DNA from 3 places in the Leifsonia sp. Root1293 genome. Region 3 is predicted to be linked to each of the others. Evidence: predicted binding sites of a transcription regulator. Region 3 holds the regulator's gene; each other region holds the start of a gene.
What was found. Region 3 encodes HspR, which represses chaperone genes until heat shock. Its sites were predicted from a motif close to AAGTTGAGTCNNNNNGACTCAACTT; they were not measured.

Region 1 (3,270 bases), on a different contig from region 3:
GAGTGTTGCGAACATCGGGCTCGCCTTGATCTGCTCGACCATCGGCTCGGCCAACCCGATGCCCTCGAGCTGGAAGAGCGTGACCGCATCCTCCGGTCTGCCGTCGATGACCAGCGTCTGCAGTCGATCCGGCAGGTCGTCGGCCGGCTCGCCCTCGCCGAAGTGGAACGGCGGCTCCGACAGGAACAGGTGCCTGATCGGAACCCCCTGACCGGCTGCGAAGAGTGCGAGCACCGCTCCGGACGAGTGCCCGAGAACGGAGGCCTCGCCTCCGACTGCGCTGATCACGGCCGCGAGGTCTTCGGCTTCTCGCTCGGGCGCGTACGGCGTCGTGTCACCGCTGTCGCCGCGCGCCCGGCGATCGACCGTGACTCCCTGATAGCCCGCCGACGCGAGCGCCGCCGCCAGTGGCTCACCGGCCTCCGCCGTCGAGAAGGCTCCACCGACGATGAGCACGGGCGGCCCATCCCCGGTCGTGTTGAATGCGATCGGTGTGCCATCCGCTGACGTTGCGTGCTGCATGGGAACCATAAGACCACCACCCGCCGACACCGGCAAGAGGCGCGGCCCGCGGGAATCCCGTGCGCACTCTCCGAGCTGTTGTCAACCCGTCGTCCGTTACTCGGATGTCGCCGCCGATGGCGCCTACCATCGCCTCATGAACGACCAGAACTCGAACGAAGAGACCGTGACCGACCAGACCATGAGCGATCAGATCCCCAGCGCTCAGACCTCGAGCGAGCAGCTCGCGACAGACCCCGATGTCGCGGATTCCTCAGACCTCGCCGACACCCTGGGCGGCCGCGGCGATGACGACGCCAATCCGGCCAGCAAGGATCCGGCCGAGTGGGTGACCGGCGACGAGCCGATGACCGCCGCGCAGGCCAGCTACCTCGACACCCTGGCCCGCGAAGCCGGCGAGGAGCTGCCGACCGACCTCACGAAGGCGCAGGCATCCGTCGAGATCGAGAGACTGCAGCAGGCCACCGGCCGCGGTCAATAGGCGGCCTCGGCTGACGACGCAGAAGGTCCGCGCCCTCTGCAGGGCGCGGACCTTCACTTCTCTTCTCTGCTGTTCTCGACGCGTGCTCTTTTCGACGTGTCAGCTCGCGTTGCTCGACGCCGTCACCTCGTGTCCTGATGCAGCCATGTTGGACTGCACCGAGACCTTGCGCGGCTTCGCCCGCTCGGACACCGGGATGATGACGCTCAGCACGCCGTTGTCGTAGTGGGCGCTGATGTTCGACGAGTCGATGCCATCACCGATGGTGAGCTGGCGGAGGAACGAACCAGCGGGGCGCTCGTGGGCGAGCCACTGCACGTCGTCCCCGGTGCCCAGAGTGCGCTCGGCGCGCACCGTGAGCAGCTGGCCGTCGATGTCGACGTCGATCGACTCCGGATCGACGCCGGGCAGGTCGGCGGAGAGAACGTAGTGGTCGCCGTCGCGGTGCAGGTCGATCGGCATCAGCCGGGGTCCCTGACGGGAGTCGAGCATGCTCGCTGCGAGGCGGTCAAGGTCACGGAACGGGTCCCAGGTCATAGCCATGGTGTGCTCCTCTCGGATGTGTTCGACGATGAATCTGTAGTTGAGCCTCATCGACTCAACTACGAAAATATTAGCACTCGACGATGGAGAGTGCCAAGCAGCCGATGGCTGTGAAAATGGTGAAAATCGCCGGGATACAGCGCGCTTCTGCGCGCCTCAGCGAGCGCTGAACGGGCCCGGAATCTCCCCGGAGCCTCGCTCGATCAGGCGGGTCTCGAGCTGGATGTGCTGGGTCGGGCGGTCGTCGCCCGAGACCCTGCGCAGCAACAGTTCTGCGGCGAGCTGGCCCATGGCGGCCGGGTCCTGCGCGATCACGGTGATGCCGGGGTCGAGCACATCGCTGAGCTCGAAATCGTCGAAGCCGAGGAATGCCGGAAGGGGACGGATGCCGCGAGCCCTCAGGTGGCGAAGCAGCAGCACGCTCCACCGGTTGTTGCCCGCGAAGATCGCCGTGGGCGGGTCGTCCAGGTCGAGCACCGCGTCGATCACCACGGCGTTCGCGTCTGCGTGCGGAACCGCCATCACGATGAGCTCGTCGTCGACCTCGACGTCGGCGGCCGCCAAGGCGTCGCGGTAGCCGGCGAGGCGTTCCGTGGCGGTGTAGACCGAGGCAGCATCCCCGAAGAATGCGATGCGGCGATGACCGTGGGCGAGGAGATGGGCAGCGCCTCGGGCGGCGCCTCCACGATTCTCAGCGAGCACGGTGTCGGCACGGATGCCGGGAACCGGCCTGTCGACGAAGACCATCGAGCAGCCGGCATCGAGCTCGGCCTGCAGGAACGCCGGATCGGTGCCGCGGGCGGGTGCGATGATGAGTCCGTCGGCGCCACGTGACGAGAAGGACTCGATGATGCGTCGAGAGCGCGCTGCATCCTCGGCTGATGACGCCGACAGCAGCAGGTAGTCCTGGGCCAGCGCCACGTCTTCGACGGCGCGCGTGAGCACCGAGTAGAACGGGTCAGCCACGTCTTCGAGCACGAGCCCGATGGTGGCTGTGGTGCCCTGCCGCAACTGTCGCGCGAACTCATTGCGACGGAAGCCGAGCTGTTCGATCGCCGCCTGCACGGTCTCGAGAGTTTCGGCGCTCACGTAGCCGACGCCGTTCACCACCCGCGACACCGTTTTCAGGCTCACGCCCGACGCGGCGGCGACGTCGCTCATGGTCGCTCGGGAGCGATGGGGTGTCGACGTCATCCCGTCAGGATAGCGGGCACGATCCGCCATAGGACAGCGTTGACATACGAACGCGCTCATTCCCGCGCATTCGCACGTCGAGAACCGCGATGGAACGGAAGAATGGACCCTTCTTGTCCCCCGAATCGGTAGGACAACGTTGACATACCCGACGATTCCTCGCTAGGTTTTCGCAGGGATGCCCCTCGCGTATCCGATTCCAGCCATTTCAGTGTCGAAAGGCCCCGCATGCCGGAGCGCACCACCCGCAGCCTCACCGCCGCGATCACCACCACCACCACATCAACTCGGCGCTCGATGCCCGGCCTCCTGCGCCGCATCACTGCGCCGCTCCTGGCAGGCGCCCTGGTGGCCGCAGCCATCCCGCTGGCTGTGGCGTCGCCGGCCGCAGCGGCCACGGCTACCGCCGCAGCGGCAGCAGCATCCGGTGCCGACGACTGGTCGACGTCGTTCGAGCCGGGCGAGGCCGTCGCGCCCTATGCCAACCGCGTCGAGCTGGCACCGGCCCCCGCCGGCGAAGAAGGCGCACC
Region 2 (3,270 bases), 730 kb from region 3:
GCGAGTGCAGCTCGGTCTCGAGCACGGCCAGACGGTCGCGCTCGCCCTCGGTGAGGCGGTTGACCGGGATGCCGGTCGCCCGTGAGATGACCGCCGCGATCTCGGCCTCGTCGATGACGGCGCTCGCAGACGCCCGTACGGAGTCGGCAGCAGAGGCGACCTCGTCGAGCTTGACCTGCACTGCCGAGATCTCGTCGCGGATCCGCGACGCCTCCTCGTAGTGCTCAGCGCTCACGGCCGAGTTCTTCGACGCCTCGAGCTCGGCGAGCCGGGCCTGGAGGGCGGACACGTCGACCTTCGCCCCGAGGCGCAGGCGCAGACGCGCTCCGGCCTGGTCGATGAGGTCGATCGCCTTGTCGGGCAGCACCCGGTCGGTGAGGTAGCGCGCCGAGAGCTCGACCGATGCGCGCAGGGCGGCATCCGTGTAGCTCACAGCATGGTGCTCCTCGTAGGCCGGCTTGAGCCCGTGCATGATGAGCACGGCATCCTCGATGGACGGCTCGCCAACCCGCACCGGCTGGAAGCGGCGCTCGAGGGCCGGGTCCTTCTCGATGGTGCGGTACTCCTTCAGCGTGGTCGCACCGATGAGGTGCAGCTCTCCACGCGCGAGGCGGGGCTTCAGGATGTTGCCTGCGTCCATGCCTTCGCCCGCTCCACCGGCTCCGACCACGCTGTGCACCTCGTCGATGAACACGATGATCTCGGTCTTGTGGGCCGCGATCTCGTCCATGGTCTTGGTGAGGCGCTCCTCGAAGTCACCGCGGTAGCGGGTTCCTGCCAGCATCGCGGGCAGGTCGAGGGAGATGACGCGCTTGTCGCGCAGCTGCTCGGGAACACTGCCCTCGACGATCGCGCTGGCGAGACCCTCGACGATCGCGGTCTTGCCGACGCCGGCCTCGCCGACCAGCACGGGGTTGTTCTTGGTACGACGGCTGAGGATCTCGATGGTCTGCTCGATCTCGTCTGAGCGCCCGATCACGGGGTCGAGCTCCCCACCCTCGGCGAGGGCGGTGAGGTCGGTGCCGAACTTGTCGAGCATCGGGGTGTCGGACTCCGCGGCCGCGCCACCCTCGGCATCCGTGCCGTCGAAGCCGGTCTCGTCTCCGACGGTCTCGCGCATGCCCTGGGTGAGGGCATCGGCGGTGACGCCGGCGTTCGCCAGCACCTGGCCGGCGGGCGTGTCCTGGTTGAGCACGAGCGCGAAGAACAGGTGCTCCGGCTCGATGTAGGTGGACCCTGAGGCGCGAGCCACCTGGTAGGCGTGGAACAGGGCGCGCTGGGCCGAGTTCGTGATGGTCGCCGCGTTGACGGATGCCTCACCCGACGCCTGCGGCAGCCGCTTCTCGGCGGCCGTGGCGATGGCGGATGGGTCGACTCCGAGCCGCCTGACGGCGTCCTTGGCGGCATCCTCCGCGATGATGATGCGCAGGATGTGGAGTGCGTCGAGCTCGTTCTGGCCGCGCTCGAGCGCGAACCGACCTGCCTGCTGCAGGATCTCCTGCGTGCGCGCGGTCAGGAACCGGCTCAGGTCGATCGATCGAGGCGTGTTCGCGCGGGCGCGCTCGCCATCGAGGTAGCGGGCCAGGAACTCGTCGAACGAGTTGCCGGAATCGCCGTTCTGGGGTGTGAAATCGTCGGGCACGGGACCTCCTGGATGAAACTTGAGTGCCTTGCACTCAACTTCAACGCGGAGGGGGCGTGGGTATTCCCGCATCATTCGAGATTGCTCGGCGACGCGGGAATCGACGCGGACGGGGACCTGCGCGAGGCATCTCCCGCCCGCCCATAGGATCGCCCCATGCCCGCTGCCGCCATCGCCCTCTGCGTCATCCTCGGTGCGCTCGCCGTGTTCCAGCTCGCCTTGATCCTCGGTGCGCCCATCGGTCGCTTCGCCTGGGGCGGACAGCACCGAGTACTCCCCGCGAAGCTGCGCATCGGCAGCGCTGTGGCCATCGTCATCTACGCGGTGATCGGCATCCTGGCGCTGGATCGCGCCTCCGTCGTCGATGTCGTTCCCGACGTGGTGTCGACCATCGGCATGTGGGTGGCGTTCGGCTACTTCGTGCTGGGAATCCCGATGAACGCGATCTCGCGCAGCAGGCCGGAGCGCTTCACCATGACACCGGTCGTGGCGGTGCTCGCTGTCCTCAGCCTCCTCGTCGCCCTGGGCTGACGCAACAGGGTTCGCACGCGACCGGGCGCCCATCTCAGGGAAACGAGCCCGCGAATGCAAGCCCCTTCTCGCCGTGTGGAGGCGAGCGTAGCTTCGCGCCATGAGGATCGATGAACGCGCCCACGCCCGATGTGCAGCAGAGACCGACCGCACGACGGACGTCTGGGGTCGGCGCACGCCGCACGACATCCTGACGAGCTGGCCCGTGCGCGTCGACACCCAGTTCGCCGAGGGGATCGAGGAAGCGGATGTCGACCGCTGGGTGCAGTCGGCCTGCGTGCTGTGCAGCAACGGATGCGGCTGCGACATCGCCGTCAAGGACGGCCGCATGGTCGGCATCCGGGGCCGAGCCGATGACTCGATCAACAGGGGCAGGCTCGGACCGAAAGGTCTCCTCGCCAGCTGGCAGGGCATGGACAATCCGGATCGGCTGACCCAGCCGCTGATCCGCAGGAACGGCGAGCTGCAACCCGCGAGCTGGGACGAGGCGATGCAGGCCATCGTCGAGCGCAGCAGTTCGCTGCTGGAGAGCGCGGGCCCGCTCTCGCACGGCTTCTACACCAGCGGCCAGCTCTTCCTCGAGGAGTACTACGCACTCGCCGTCATCGGCAAGGCCGGCATCGGAACCCCGCACATGGACGGCAACACCAGGCTCTGCACTGCGACAGCGGCGACGGCCCTGAAGGAGACCTTCGGCGCCGACGGCCAGCCGGGCTGCTACGAGGACATCGACGACTGCGACGCCCTGTTCCTGTTCGGGCACAACATGGCGGCGACGCAGACGGTGCTCTGGGCCCGCGTGCTCGATCGACTCGACGGCGAGCACCCACCGAAGCTCGTGGTGGTCGACCCGCGGATGACGCCGGTCGCTCGCCGCGCCGACGTTCACCTGCCCGTGCTTCCCGGCACCAATCTGGCGCTCATGCACGCCCTCGTGAACGAGCTGCTGACGCACGGCTGGGTCGACGACGCCTTCATCGCCGAGCACACGATCGGGCTCGATGAGGTGCGCTCCGTCGTCGCGGAGTGGACTCCGGAACGTGCCGCAGAGACCTGCGGTGTGAGCGCGGACGACATCCGCCGCGCAGCCGAGATCT
Region 3 (3,270 bases):
CGACGACCTCGACCGTGCCGAGAAGCACGGTGACCTCGAGGGCGAGTCTGCGTTCTCGACCATCGCGTCGAAGCTGCGGACATCCGTCGAGCGACTCGGACTCACCCCATTCGGAACCGTCGGCGACCTGTTCGACCCGAACATCCACGAGGCGATCTTCCAGCAGCCGACCGACGAGGTGGAGACTGACACTGTCGCCGACGTCGTCGAGACCGGCTACTACCTGGGTTCCTCCATGCTTCGCGCGGCCAAGGTCGTCGTGAAGGTTCCGGCCTAGGCCCAGAACCTCAGAAGGGAGCCAGATGGCCAGCCAGGACTGGTTCGACAAGGACTTCTACAAGGTTCTCGGCGTCTCGAAGGATGTGACGCAGGCCGACCTGAAGAAGACCTACCGCAAGCTCGCCCGCAAGTACCACCCCGATTCCAACCCGGGGAACGCTGCGGCGGAGGCGAAGTTCAAGGAGATCAGCGAGGCGAACTCGGTGCTCTCCGACCCCGAGCAGCGCAAGGAGTACGACGCCGTGCGCGCGATGGGCGGCGGTGCCCGCTTCACAGCAGGAGGCGCCGGCGGTCAGGGTGGCTTCGAGGACGTCTTCGGCGGCATGTTCGGCGGTGGAGCGCGCGGTCAGCAGTACAGTCAGCAGACCCAGTTCGACGACCTGCTGGGCGGCATGTTCGGTGGTCAGGGTGGCCGGTTCGGACAGTCGACCGGCGGGTATCGCGGCTTCGGCGGCCCGACGCCCGGACGCGACGTCTCGGCGTCGACGACCCTGGACTTCCAGACGGCTGTCACGGGCGAGACCATCACCCTGCAGACATCGGCCGGTCGGGAGATCAAGGTCAAGATCCCGGCCGGTGTCTCCGACGGGCAGAAGATCCGGCTGCGCGGCAAGGGCGAGCCGTCGCCCGACGGCGGGGCGGCCGGTGACCTCATCCTCACGGTCGCCGTGCGCAAGCACCCCGTCTTCGAGCGCGACGGCCTCAACCTCCGCGTGACGGTGCCCGTGACCTTCGTGGAGGCCGCCCTCGGCGCCACGATCGAGGTGCCGACCCTCGGTGGGGACATCGTGAAGCTGCGCGTGGCTCCGGGAACCCCCGGCGGCCGTGTGCTGCGCGTGAAGGGTCGTGGCGTCTCCACGACGAAGGGCACGGGCGACCTTCTCGCCGTCGTGCAGATCGCCGTGCCGTCGCACCTCTCCAAGGAGGCGCAGGAGGCCGTCGAAGCTCTCGCCGCCGCTCTCCCCTCGGAGAATCCGCGTGACGAGTTGCTGGCGCGAGCCCGGGGTTGACGGGCGGTCTGCGGATGAATGAGCACAGCGCCATCTTCGGCATCTCGGTTGCCGCCGAGCTCGCCGGCATGCATCCGCAGACCCTGCGTCAGTACGACAGGCTCGGACTGGTGTCTCCGTCGCGCACCTCGGGCCAGTCACGTCGCTACTCGATGCACGATGTCGTCCAGCTGCGCGAGATCGCCCGGCTGAGCGCCGAGGGAGTGAGCCTCGAGGGCATCAAGCGGGTGCTCGAACTGGAGAACCAGGTCGTCACCCTCACCGAACGGGTGCACGAACTCGAAGCGGCACTCGCCGATGAGATGCTCCAGCGTCCGGGGCGTCGGGTGTTCGCCGCGGGGTCGAAGGGCGACGTCATCTCGTTGAAGGCCGGAACCCGCGTGCGGCGCTCCACCCAACTCGTGGTCTGGCGGCCGCTGGAGCAGAGCGAGTAGTCCCGCGAGCGCAGCGAGCAGGCGGGCCCCGCTGATCGAGTAGCCCGCGAGCGAAGCGAGCAGGCGTATCGAGATCACTCCGCGAATCCGAACGGTGGTCTCGATACGTGACCTCGCTCCGCTCGGGCACTACTCGACCAGCGGGAGCGCTCGGGCGCGTAGCCTTGGCACATGTTCGAGTTCGAGTCCCTCCGCCGGTTCCCCGACGTCGAGGCGCCGAACCTGTTCGCCTCCGACGCGGCCGACAGGCTCATCATCGACGAGGCCGGCCCGGCGCTGCTCGACGCAGCACCCGGATCCGTCGTGGTCATCGGCGACGACTACGGAGCGCTCACCCTCGGTGCCGCGGCGCTCTACGAGGTGACGGGCATCCGCACCCACCAGGATGACCTCTCGGGCGAACTGGCTCTGGCCAACAACGCGACCGCCGCCGACCTCGCCGACGTCTACTCCGCGCACGGACTCGACGAGCAGCTGCTGAGCGGCGCCTCCATCGTGCTGCTGCGGCTGCCGCGCGGCCTCGACGCCCTCGACGAGATCGCGGAGGCCATCGCGCGCTTCGCCGAACCCGACGTGCGCGTCGTGGCCGGCGGTCGCCTCAAGCACATGACACCCGCGCAGAACGATGTGCTGCTGCGCCATTTCGGCCGCGTCGACGTGAGTCTCGCGCGCCAGAAGTCGCGCGTGCTGCTCGCCACGGAGCTCCGCCGGAGCGCCGAGGGCACCCCGCCGGCGCCGCCCCGCTGGCCGCGCCGCAGTCACGACGACGCCCTCGACCTCGAGATCGTGGCCCACGCTGCCGCCTTCGCCGGGGCATCCGTCGACATGGGAACGCGGATGCTGCTCGGCCACCTGGGTCAGGCTGCACCGGATGCCACGAGCGTGATCGACCTCGGATGCGGCACGGGGGTGCTGGGCACAGCGCTGGCGCTCCGCCGCCCCGAAATCCGTGTCATCGCGACCGACCAGTCCTCGGCTGCCGTGGCATCGACCCGCGAGACCGCAGAGGCCAACGGCGTCGCCGACCGCGTTAGCGTCGTGCGCGACGACGGGCTCAGCCGGCAGGCCGATGCCAGCGCCGAGTTCATCGTGCTCAACCCGCCGTTCCACATCGGCGCCACAGTGCACACCGGCCTCGCGCACAAGCTGTTCGCCGACGCCGGACGAGTGCTGGCGCCCGGGGGCGAGCTCTGGACGGTCTGGAACACGCACCTCGGCTATCGATCGGCGCTCACCAGCCTCGTCGGGCCCACCCGTCAGGTGGCGCGCAACGACAAGTTCACCGTGACGGTCTCGACCCGCCTGTGACCCTGCCTGTTCGGGTCGCGTCGAGACGGGGCCTGGCGACTCGGGGCTCAGTGACACGGGCTTCAGCGACACCGGCCTCAGTGACACCGCCCGCCCTGCCGATGCGCCAGAGCTCCCTCACGGTCCATCCGAGCAGCACGACGAGCAGCAGGTTGCGCACGCCGAGCACGGACGCGGCCCACGGATCCAGATCGATGAGCTCGAGGTAGAACAGCGGGAACACCAGTGTGGTGGCAGCG

Region 1: ASC59_RS10910 (Hsp20/alpha crystallin family protein) is a predicted target of HspR. The motif match lies at 1,584-1,608, and genes of this name have one in related genera.
Region 2: ASC59_RS15840 (ATP-dependent Clp protease ATP-binding subunit) is a predicted target of HspR. The motif match lies at 1,659-1,683, and genes of this name have one in related genera.

The regions. Positions count from the first base shown of each region.
Region 1 covers NZ_LMEH01000001.1:2,296,279-2,299,548, forward strand. The annotation lists gene ASC59_RS10900 (alpha/beta fold hydrolase) at 1-522, opposite strand, end outside; gene ASC59_RS10905 (DUF3072 domain-containing protein) at 704-1,003, shown strand; gene ASC59_RS10910 (Hsp20/alpha crystallin family protein) at 1,103-1,546, opposite strand; gene ASC59_RS10915 (LacI family DNA-binding transcriptional regulator) at 1,703-2,740, opposite strand; gene ASC59_RS10920 (GH92 family glycosyl hydrolase) at 2,969-3,270, shown strand, end outside.
Region 2 covers NZ_LMEH01000002.1:850,808-854,077, reverse strand. The annotation lists gene ASC59_RS15840 (ATP-dependent Clp protease ATP-binding subunit) at 1-1,642, opposite strand, end outside; gene ASC59_RS15835 (hypothetical protein) at 1,799-2,173, shown strand; gene ASC59_RS15830 (molybdopterin oxidoreductase family protein) at 2,274-3,270, shown strand, end outside.
Region 3 covers NZ_LMEH01000002.1:117,846-121,115, reverse strand. The annotation lists gene ASC59_RS12390 (nucleotide exchange factor GrpE) at 1-277, shown strand, start outside; gene ASC59_RS12385 (DnaJ C-terminal domain-containing protein) at 303-1,289, shown strand; gene ASC59_RS12380 (heat shock protein transcriptional repressor HspR) at 1,304-1,723, shown strand; gene ASC59_RS12375 (class I SAM-dependent methyltransferase) at 1,895-3,031, shown strand; gene ASC59_RS12370 (glycosyltransferase 87 family protein) at 3,003-3,270, opposite strand, start outside.